DNA from 3 places in the Pseudomonas sp. GW821-FHT02B10 genome. Region 1 is predicted to be linked to each of the others. Evidence: predicted binding sites of a transcription regulator. Region 1 holds the regulator's gene; each other region holds the start of a gene.

The links. Region 1 encodes sigma-54, which starts transcription at its own class of promoters, with help from an activator protein. Its sites were predicted from a motif close to ANTGGCATNNANNTTGCTNT; they were not measured.
Region 2: a site for sigma-54 is predicted at 1,201-1,220, ahead of AC07VU_RS15630 (CmpA/NrtA family ABC transporter substrate-binding protein). Genes of this name have one in related genera too.
Region 3: a site for sigma-54 is predicted at 2,100-2,119, ahead of nirB (nitrite reductase large subunit NirB). Genes of this name have one in related genera too.

Annotation. Positions count from the first base shown of each region.
Region 1 is NZ_JBWKVU010000001.1:201,717-204,990, forward strand. It holds gene rapZ (RNase adapter RapZ) at 1-133, opposite strand, end outside; gene ptsN (PTS IIA-like nitrogen regulatory protein PtsN) at 136-600, opposite strand; gene hpf (ribosome hibernation-promoting factor, HPF/YfiA family) at 613-918, opposite strand; gene AC07VU_RS00880 (RNA polymerase factor sigma-54) at 998-2,491, opposite strand; gene lptB (LPS export ABC transporter ATP-binding protein) at 2,674-3,274, opposite strand, start outside.
Region 2 is NZ_JBWKVU010000006.1:136,264-139,537, reverse strand. It holds gene AC07VU_RS15635 (quinone-dependent dihydroorotate dehydrogenase) at 90-1,109, opposite strand; gene AC07VU_RS15630 (CmpA/NrtA family ABC transporter substrate-binding protein) at 1,350-2,561, shown strand; gene AC07VU_RS15625 (ANTAR domain-containing response regulator) at 2,577-3,152, shown strand.
Region 3 is NZ_JBWKVU010000017.1:49,525-52,798, reverse strand. It holds gene nirB (nitrite reductase large subunit NirB) at 1-2,064, opposite strand, end outside; gene AC07VU_RS27675 (RraA family protein) at 2,458-3,072, opposite strand; gene AC07VU_RS27670 (IucA/IucC family C-terminal-domain containing protein) at 3,069-3,274, opposite strand, start outside.

The DNA of each region.
Region 1 (3,274 bases):
GCGCCCGTTCGGCCAGCTCGGGCAGCAGCCCGGCCGGCAGGTTGTCGATGCAGTAATAGCCATTGTCCTCGAGTACATCGAGGGCGGTGCTTTTACCTGAGCCGGACCGGCCGCTGACGATGATCAAGCGCATGATTACTGACCGTTCTGTTCGTCCAGGACAACCTTGTACAAGGCTTCGTTGCTGGTGGCGCTGCGCAGTTTGTCGCGCACCTCTTTGCGGTCCAGCATGCTGGCAATCTGCCGGAGCAGTTCCAGGTGCGCATCGGTAGCGGCTTCCGGGACCAGCAGTACGAACAGCAGGTCGACCGGTGCGCCGTCGATGGCGTCGAAATCGATGGGAGCGTCCAGGTGCATCAGGGCACTGATGGGCGACTCACAGCCTTTGAGGCGGCAGTGTGGAATGGCGATGCCGTTGCCAAAACCGGTAGAGCCCAGTTTTTCACGGGCAATCAGGCTTTCGAAGACATCTTGCATCTCCAGATCAGGCACTTCGCGGCTGATCAGGTTGGCAATTTGTTCGAGGGCACGTTTTTTACTGCCGCCCGGCACGTTCACCAGGGAACGGCCGGGGGTCAGGATGCTTTCAAGTCGGATCATGGGAGGGGAGTGTTAGCGACCCGTGCCTTGGAGAAGGTGGAGTTGCTTTTCCTTATGCTTTTTCAGTTGGCGGTCAAGCTTGTCCGTGAGCAAGTCGATTGCGGCATACATGTCGTCATGTTCTGCATTGGCGACGACTTCCCCACCATGGATGTGCAGCGTGGCCTCGATTTTCTGCTTCAGTTTTTCGACGGCCAGCGTTACCTGCACATTGGTAATCTTGTCAAAGTGCCGCTCAAGTCGGTCGAGTTTTTCGCCGATGTAAGCGCGCAGAGGTTCGGTCACTTCCAGTTGGTGTCCACTGATGTTGACTTGCATACAGCTTCTCCTTCGTTGCCAGTGCATAAAGCGGCAGGTCGATTGACCTGCCACTGGAACGCTGTGGCGAGCCCGGCGGCTACATCAACCGCTTCCGTTCGCTGGAAGGCGCGATCCCCAGGGATTCACGGTACTTGGCGACGGTACGACGGGCTACCTGAATGCCTTGTGCCTCCAGTAAACCAGCGATCTTGCTGTCACTCAACGGCTTTTTCTGATTTTCCGCGGCGACCAGTTTTTTGATGATCGCGCGGATCGCCGTGGACGAGCATTCACCGCCTTCGGAGGTACTTACGTGGCTGGAGAAAAAGTATTTCAGTTCATAAATGCCCCGTGGGGTATGCATGAATTTTTGCGTGGTCACCCGTGAAATCGTCGACTCGTGCATGCCGACTGCTTCGGCGATGTCATGCAGGACCAACGGTTTCATCGCCTCATCGCCGTACTCGAGGAAGCCGCGCTGATGCTCGACGATCTGGGTGGCGACTTTCATCAGGGTTTCGTTACGGCTCTGCAGGCTCTTGATGAACCAGCGGGCTTCCTGCAGCTGGTTGCGCATGAAGGTGTTGTCGGCGCTGGTGTCGGCGCGCCGCACGAAGCCGGCGTACTGTGGGTTGACGCGCAGGCGCGGCACGGACTCCTGGTTCAACTCCACCAGCCAGCGTTCGTTGTCCTTGCGCACTATGACGTCGGGGACCACGTATTCGGCTTCGGTGGATTCGATTTGCGAGCCCGGCCGTGGGTTGAGGCTCTGTACCAGTTCGATGACTTGGCGCAGTTCGTCTTCCTTGAGCTTCATGCGGCGCATCAGCTGGCTGTAGTCGCGGCTGCCGAGCAGGTCGATGAAGTCGCTGACCAGGCGCTTGGCTTCAGTCAGCCAAGGGGTCTTGGCAGGCAGCTGGCGCAGTTGCAGCAGCAGGCATTCGCCCAGGTTGCGGGCGCCGATGCCGGCGGGCTCGAATTGCTGGATACGGTGCAGGACGGCCTCGATTTCGTCGAGTTCGATGTCCAGTTCCGGATCGAAGGCTTCGAGGATTTCCTCGAGGGTTTCGTCCAGATAGCCCTGATTGTTGATGCAGTCGATCAGGGTCACGGCGATCAGGCGATCGGTGTCGGACATGGGCGCCAGGTTCAACTGCCAGAGCAGATGGCTCTGCAGGCTTTCGCCGGCCGAGGTGCGGGTGGTGAAATCCCACTCGTCGTCATCGTTGCTGGGCAGGCTGCTGGCGCTGGTCTGGTAGACGTCTTCCCAGGCGGTGTCGACCGGCAGGTCGTTGGGAATGCGTTCGTTCCATTCGCCGTCCTCGAGGTTGTCCACCGTCGGGGCGGTTTCCTGGTAGGAGGGTTCCTGGATATCGGTATTGGGTTTCTGCTCGGCGTTGTCGGCCAGCGGATCGGTGTTATCGAAGTCGTCGCCTTCTTCCTGGCGCTCGAGCATCGGGTTGGACTCCAGGGCCTCCTGGATTTCCTGTTGCAGGTCCAGGGTCGACAATTGGAGCAGGCGGATGGCCTGTTGCAGCTGCGGTGTCATCGTCAGCTGCTGGCCCATTCTGAGGACTAGCGATGGTTTCATGGCAGGGGCTTAACACCTTATTCGCCGGCGCACATGCGCCATCCACTACAGGGCGCGTGAGCGCCAAACATAAGCAAATTATATGCCTGAAACTGAAGTGTTTGCCTAGAGCGCTGTAACAATAAAAACAGCAGGGTTTTATTGGGGCGGGCGCTCTGGCGACCAGCCAAACACCTCAGGGCTTACAGGCGGAACTCATGGCCCAGGTAAACTTCCTTGACCAGCTCGTTGGCGAGGATGGTTTCGGCGTCGCCTTCGGCGATCAGTTGACCGTCGTTGACGATGTAGGCGGTTTCGCAGATATCCAGGGTTTCACGGACGTTGTGGTCGGTGATGAGCACGCCGATACCCTTGGCCTTCAGGTGATGAATGATCTGCTTGATGTCGCCTACCGAGATCGGGTCCACGCCGGCGAAAGGTTCGTCGAGCAGGATGAACTTGGGGGCGGTGGCCAGGGCGCGAGCGATTTCCACGCGGCGACGTTCGCCGCCGGAAAGGCTCATGCCCAGGTTGTCGCGAATGTGGTTGATGTGGAACTCCTGCAGCAGGCTTTCCAGCTCCTGGCGACGGCCGGCCTTGTCGAGCTCCTTGCGGGTCTCGAGGATGGCCATGATGTTGTCGGCCACCGAAAGCTTGCGGAAGATCGAGGCTTCCTGCGGCAAGTAGCCGATCCCGGCGCGGGCGCGGCCGTGCATTGGCTGGTGGCTGACATCTAGGTCGTCGATCAGGATGCGACCCTGATCGGCCTGGACCAGGCCGACGATCATGTAGAAGCAGGTGGTC
Region 2 (3,274 bases), on a different contig from region 1:
ACCACGCACGTCCCATCCGGACGGCGGGCTGCGGCCCAGGGGCTCCTTTCAGGAGCCCTTTTTATTGGCCGCGCAAAAAGCCGCGGTCCTCAGCGCAACGCGGCGATCGCGTCCACCGACTCGCGAATCAGCGCCGGGCCCTTGTAGATGAAGCCCGAATACAACTGCACCAGGCTGGCGCCGGCAGCGATCTTTTCCGCCGCATGCTTGCCTTCGGTGATACCGCCCACCGCAATGATCGGCAAACGCCCGGCCAGCTCGCCCGCCAGCACCTTCACGGTGTGGGTGCTCTTGTCGCGCACCGGCGCGCCGGACAGGCCGCCCGCCTCGTCGCCATGCTCCATGCCTTCGACACCTACACGGCTCAGGGTGGTATTGGTGGCAATGACCGCGTCCATCCCAGTCTCGATCAGGGCTTGCGCCACTTCGGCGGTTTCTTCGTCGGTCATGTCCGGGGCGATCTTGATCGCCAGCGGAACCCGCTTGCCGTACTGCACTGCCAGTTCCTGCTGACGCTGGCTGAGGGCGCCAAGCAACTGCTTGAGCGACTCGCCGAACTGCAGGCTGCGCAGGCCCGGGGTGTTGGGCGAACTGACGTTGACCGTCACGTAGCTGGCGTGGGCATACACCTTGTCCAGGCAAATCAGGTAATCATCCACCGCACGCTCGACCGGGGTGTCGAAGTTCTTGCCGATGTTGATCCCCAGCACGCCCTTGTACTTGGCCGCCGCCACCCGGGCCAGCAGGTGATCGACGCCCAGGTTGTTGAAGCCCATGCGGTTGATGATCGCCTCGGCTTCCGGCAGGCGGAAGATCCGCGGCTTGGGATTGCCCGGCTGCGGACGCGGAGTGATGGTGCCAATTTCGACGAAACCGAAACCCAATTGGGCGAAGCCGTCGATGGCCGCGCCATTCTTGTCCAGGCCGGCCGCGAGGCCGACCGGGTTCGGGAAGTCCAGGCCCATGACCTTCACCGGCATCTGCGCCGGCGCCTTGCACAGCAAGCCATTGAGGCCCAAACGCCCGCCCGCGCCGATCAGGTCCAGGGACAGATCGTGGGAGGTTTCCGGGGAGAGTTTGAACAACAGCTGGCGGGCCAGGGTATACATGGGCGGGCTTGACTCGGTGGCGGCGAAATGAGGCGGCGATTATAGCCGGGCATGGGGGCCGCAGGCGAGGCACGCGGCGAAATCAGCGGTGAATGGCATATGCCTTGCACCACAACCTGCATCAGCACCCAGGCCAATGGCGGCGTGGGTCGAAAGACAAAGGCGTCGTTACCCCGCTGGCTCTGCCTGGCGCGGGTGCGACGTTTTTTTATGGAAGCTTTTTATTGAGGGCGCCACCCCATGAACGAACTCCCCGTCAGCCCGCTGGCCTGGGTCAACGGCAGCGATGCCCCGGAAAAGACCGCGATCAACCTCGGCTTCATGGCCTTGAGCGACTGTGCCTCGGTGGTGGTCGCCGCCACCCAGGGCTTCGCCCAGCCTTACGGCCTGACCCTGAACCTCAAGCGCCAGGCATCCTGGGCCAACCTGCGGGACAAGCTGGTGAGCGGCGAGCTGGATGCCGCCCACAGCCTGTACGGCCTGATCTACGCCGTGCACCTGGGCATCGGCGGGGTCAACGCCAGCGACATGGCGGTGCTGATGGGCCTGAACCAGAACGGCCAGAGCATCAACCTCTCGCGGGAGCTGCAAGCCCTGAACGTGACCACTCCTGAAGCGCTTCACCGACACGTGCACCAAAGCCGGGCAAGGCTGACCTTCGCCCAGACCTTCCCCACCGGCACCCACGCCATGTGGCTGTATTACTGGCTGGCCGCCCAGGGCATCCACCCGTTGCAGGACGTCGACAGCGTGGTGGTGCCGCCGCCGCAAATGGTCGCGCACCTGCAGGCCGGGCGCATCGACGGTTTCTGTGTGGGCGAACCCTGGAGCGCCAGCGCGGTGAACCAGAACCTGGGCTTCACCCTGGCCACCAGCCAGGCGATCTGGCCCGACCACCCGGAAAAAGTCCTCGGCTGCACCCGTGCCTTCGTCGAGCAATACCCGAACACCGCCCGGGCCCTGGTCATGGCGATCCTCGCGGCCAGTCGCTTCATCGAGCAGAGCCGCGAGAACCGCCAGAGCACCGCGCAACTGCTGAGCGCCCGCGAGTACCTCGATGCGCCGCTGGACTGCATCGAGCCGCGCCTGCTCGGCGAATATGCCGATGGCCTCGGTCACCGCTGGCAGGACCCGCACGCGCTACGCTTTCATAATGAAGGCGCGGTCAACCTGCCGTATCTGTCCGACGGCATGTGGTTCATGACCCAGTTCCGCCGCTGGGGCCTGCTGCGCGAAGACCCGGATTACCTGGGCATCGCGCGCCAGGTGCAGCAACTCGAGCTCTATCGTGAAGCCGCCACCGCCGTCGGCGTCGCGTCCTGGGGCCAGGACATGCGCAGCAGCCAGTTGATCGACGGCAAGCTGTGGGACGGTTCGGACCCGGCCGCCTATGCCCGCAGCTTCCAACTGCACGCCATGAGCGACAGCTCGCCTCTTCTCGCCAGCCGCTGACAGGAGCCCGAGACCATGTTGCGTATCCTGCTGATCAACGACACCGCCAAGAAGGTCGGTCGGCTCAAGGCGGCCCTGATGGAAGCCGGTTTCGAGGTGATCGACGAGTCGGGCCTGACCATCGACCTGCCGACGCGCGTCGAAACGGTGCGTCCGGACGTGATCTTGATCGATACCGAATCACCGAGCCGCGATGTGATGGAGCAAGTGGTGCTGGTCAGCCGCGACCAGCCACGGCCGATCGTGATGTTCACCGACGAGCACGACCCCGACGTGATGCGCCACGCCATCAAGTCCGGGGTCAGTGCCTACATAGTCGAAGGCATCCAGGCCCAGCGCCTGCAGCCCATTCTCGACGTGGCCATGGCCCGCTTCGAGAGCGACCAGGCCTTGCGTGCGCAGCTGCAGGCCCGCGACCAGCAGTTGGCCGAGCGCAAGCGCATCGAGCTGGCCAAGGGCCTGTTGATGAAGATGAAAGACTGCAACGAAGAACAGGCCTACACCCTGATGCGCCGCCAGGCCATGAGCCGCCAGCAGAAGCTGATCCAGGTGGCCGAGCAGATCATCGCCATGAGCGAGTTGCTGGGCTGAATCCCACGGCTGCGGTGCAGCTTGCCCGCGATCCGGAACACCAGGACTGCAACTCTTGGCACAAATCTGGCTATGTAATCGATACAGGTAACCAACGGCGGTTGCCCCACCTACGACAAAGA
Region 3 (3,274 bases), on a different contig from region 1:
GGTGCAGCCGGACACCGCGAACTTCAGCTTGTGCGGCGAGCGCAGGCCCTTGTAGCGGTCCTCGATCTCCAGGGCCATGCGCACGCTGTCCTGCACGCCGTAGCGACACCAGGTACTGCCCACGCAGGACTTCACGGTGCGGGTCGACTTGCCATAGGCATGCCCGGTCTCGAAACCGGCGGCGATCAGCTCGGCCCAGATATCCGGCAGCTGGTGCAGCTGGGCGCCGAACAGGTCGATGCGCTGGCCGCCGGTGATCTTGGTGTAGAGCTCGTATTTCTTCGCCACCTGGCCGATCACGATCAGCTTGTCGGCAGTGATCTCGCCACCGGCGATGCGCGGCACCACCGAGTAGGTGCCGTTCTTCTGCATGTTGGCCATGAAGGTGTCGTTGGTGTCCTGCAGCGGCACCAGGGAGCGGTCCATAATCGGCTGGTTCCAGCACGAGGCGAGGATCGAGCCCACCGCTGGCTTGCAGATATCGCAGCCGACGTGGCCACGGCCGTGCTTGGCGAGCATCTCGTCGAAACTGAGGATGCCCTCGACCCGCACCAGCGCGTACAGCTCCTGGCGGGTATAGGCGAAGTGTTCGCACAGGCTCTTGTCGACGCTGACGCCGCGGGCAATCAGCTCATGCTCGAACACCTGCTTGAGCAGGCCGGCGCAGCCGCCGCAACCGGTGCAGGCCTTGGTCCGGGTCTTGAGCTGGCCGAGCTCGGAACAGCCACCGTCGATGGCCGAGCAGATCGCCCCCTTGGTCACGTTGTGGCAGGAGCAGACCGTGGCCGATTCGGGCAAGGCGCCCGGGCCGAGGGTCGGCGCGCCGGCGCTGGACGGCAGGATCAGGCCGGCCGGTTCGGCGGGCAAGGCAATGCCGTTCTGCATGTATTGCAGCAAGGTGTCATAGTAACTGTTGTCGCCCACCAGCACGGCGCCGAGTACCTGCTTGCCGCTGGCATCCACCACCAGGCGCCGGTAGCTGGCGGTGGCCTCGTCGATGAACTGGTAGCTGCGCGCGCCCGGAGTCAGGCCCTGGGCGTCGCCGATGGAGCCGACATCCACCCCCAGCAGCTTGAGCTTGGTCGACATGTCCGCGCCCATGAAGGGCTCGCCCGGCTCGCCGCACAGCTGCGCGGCGACGCTGCGGGCCATCTGGTAACCCGGGGCCACCAGGCCGAAGAGGCTGCCGTTCCAGCTGGCGCACTCGCCGATCGCGTAGATGTGCGGGTCGCCACTCAGGCACTGGTTGTCCACCACCACGCCGCCGCGCGGGCCGATCTCCAGGGCGCAGTCGCGGGCCAGGGCATCCTGGGCGCGAATCCCGGCGGAGAACACGATCAGGTCGGTTTCGAGGAAGTCGTCGCCGGCGAAGTTCATCCGGTAGCGGTACTGCTCGCCGGCGCTGATCGACTGGGTGCCCTTGCCCAGGTGCACGCCGACGCCCAGGGCTTCGATCCGCGCCTTCAACGCGCGACCGCCCTGCTCGTCCAGCTGCACCGGCATCAGCCGTGGCGCGAACTCCACCACATGGGCTTCCAGGCCCAGGCTCTTCAAGGCGTTGGCCGCCTCCAGGCCGAGCAGCCCGCCGCCCACCACCACGCCGCGCCGGGCATTGGCGGCCGCGGCGCGGATGGCGTCGAGGTCTTGCAGGGTGCGATAGACCAGGCGCGAGTCGCCTGCGGCGCCGTCGATCGGCGGCACGAAGGGATAGGACCCGGTGGCCAGCACCAGCTTGTCGTAATGCACCGGGCCGGCGGCGGTGATGACCTGGCGGTGCTCGCGGTCAATGCGCAGCACCGCCACCCCCAGGTGCAGGGTCAAGCCCGGGGCCTGGTACAGCGCGGCATCGCCCAGGGCCAGGGATTCGGCGTCGCGACCGCTGAAATACTCGGACAGGTGCACCCGGTCGTAGGCGCGCATCGGTTCTTCGCTGAAGACGTGCAGGCGGTACTGCTCGAGGGCGCCGCGCGCCACCAACTGTTCGACGCAATGATGTCCGACCATGCCGTTGCCGATCACGATCAGGGTTTTGTGTGTGTTCAAAGGGGCAACAATGGCATTCATAAATAGCACCCGACCCAAGCCAATCACGGTTTTTTAAAGCAAAAAAAAAGCGCCTGAAACCTTACGGTTCCAGGCGCCTTTGCCTGTTATTTGCGGTGTGCGATCGGGCTGCTGTGCCTGACTCACCGAGTGCCCATGGCCGGTTGGCCGATCGATCCGCGTTGACCGAGGGGGCGGCCCGCCCGCGACATGCGCGGTGGGGCGTTAGCGGCTGTCTTGCAGCCTTTGTGCCAGGCTGCGCCGCACGCCTTGAAAGGCCGTGCTGGTGGGGTTGCGCGGTCATTCTGCAAGGCTCCCGGATAGCCTGCCCTGGGCCAGGAATCGCCTTAGCCTGGTGCAAGGCCGGAGCCGCGAGCCTTATAAAAGTGCAAACCCGGCCGGTTCGCCGACGCGTCAGCGGGTGGCGGCCAGGCGCTGCAAGAACGCCGCGCGCCGCTCGCGGTCCTGCTCTTCCTTGGCCAGCAGCTCTGGCAACAGCGCCTCGGCCCGTTGCCCGTCGAGGATGAACACGCCGTCGTCGTCGCCGATGGCGATATCCCCCGGGTTGACCCGCACCCCGGCCACTTCGATAGGCAGGTTGACCTCCCCCCGCTCGCCGATGCCGCGGGTGGTGTAGGCGCTGACGCCACGGCTGAACAGCGGCAGGCGATGCTCGCGCAAGGCGGCGACATCGGTGACCGCGCCCTCCACCACCACCCCGGAAAGGCCCTTGATCAACCCGGCCAGGGTGCGCAGTTCGCCCCAGCAGGCGCACTCCTGATCGCCCACGCACTGGATCACCAGCACATCCCCCGGTTCGCTGAGCAGCAGCGCGTCGCGCAGGATGGCGCCATCCGGGGCGAAGACCTTGGCCGTCACCACATTGCCGAGCATGCGCAGGCCGTCGAACAGCGGACGGATGCCGCGCAGGTAACCCTCGTCGCCAAAATGGCCGAGGGTCGAGGGCGCGATACCGTGGTAATGCTCAAGCAAGGCGGCGCTGGCGTGGTGTTGGCGGGGAGCGATCATCGGCATTTCCTCGGGCGCAACAGCGGACAGGTGGAGCAGTATTCGGCCGGTTCGGTGGCCTCGTAATAAAAGCAGCAGGTGCGGCGAAAGCGGATGCTCTTGCCCTCCTCCAATTGCGTCGGCGGCCGGCGGAAGTGCCGCAGCGGGTTGTAGTCCAGGCCGAACAGCGCTGGCGCGGCCTCTTGCAGCAGCCAGTCGAAGT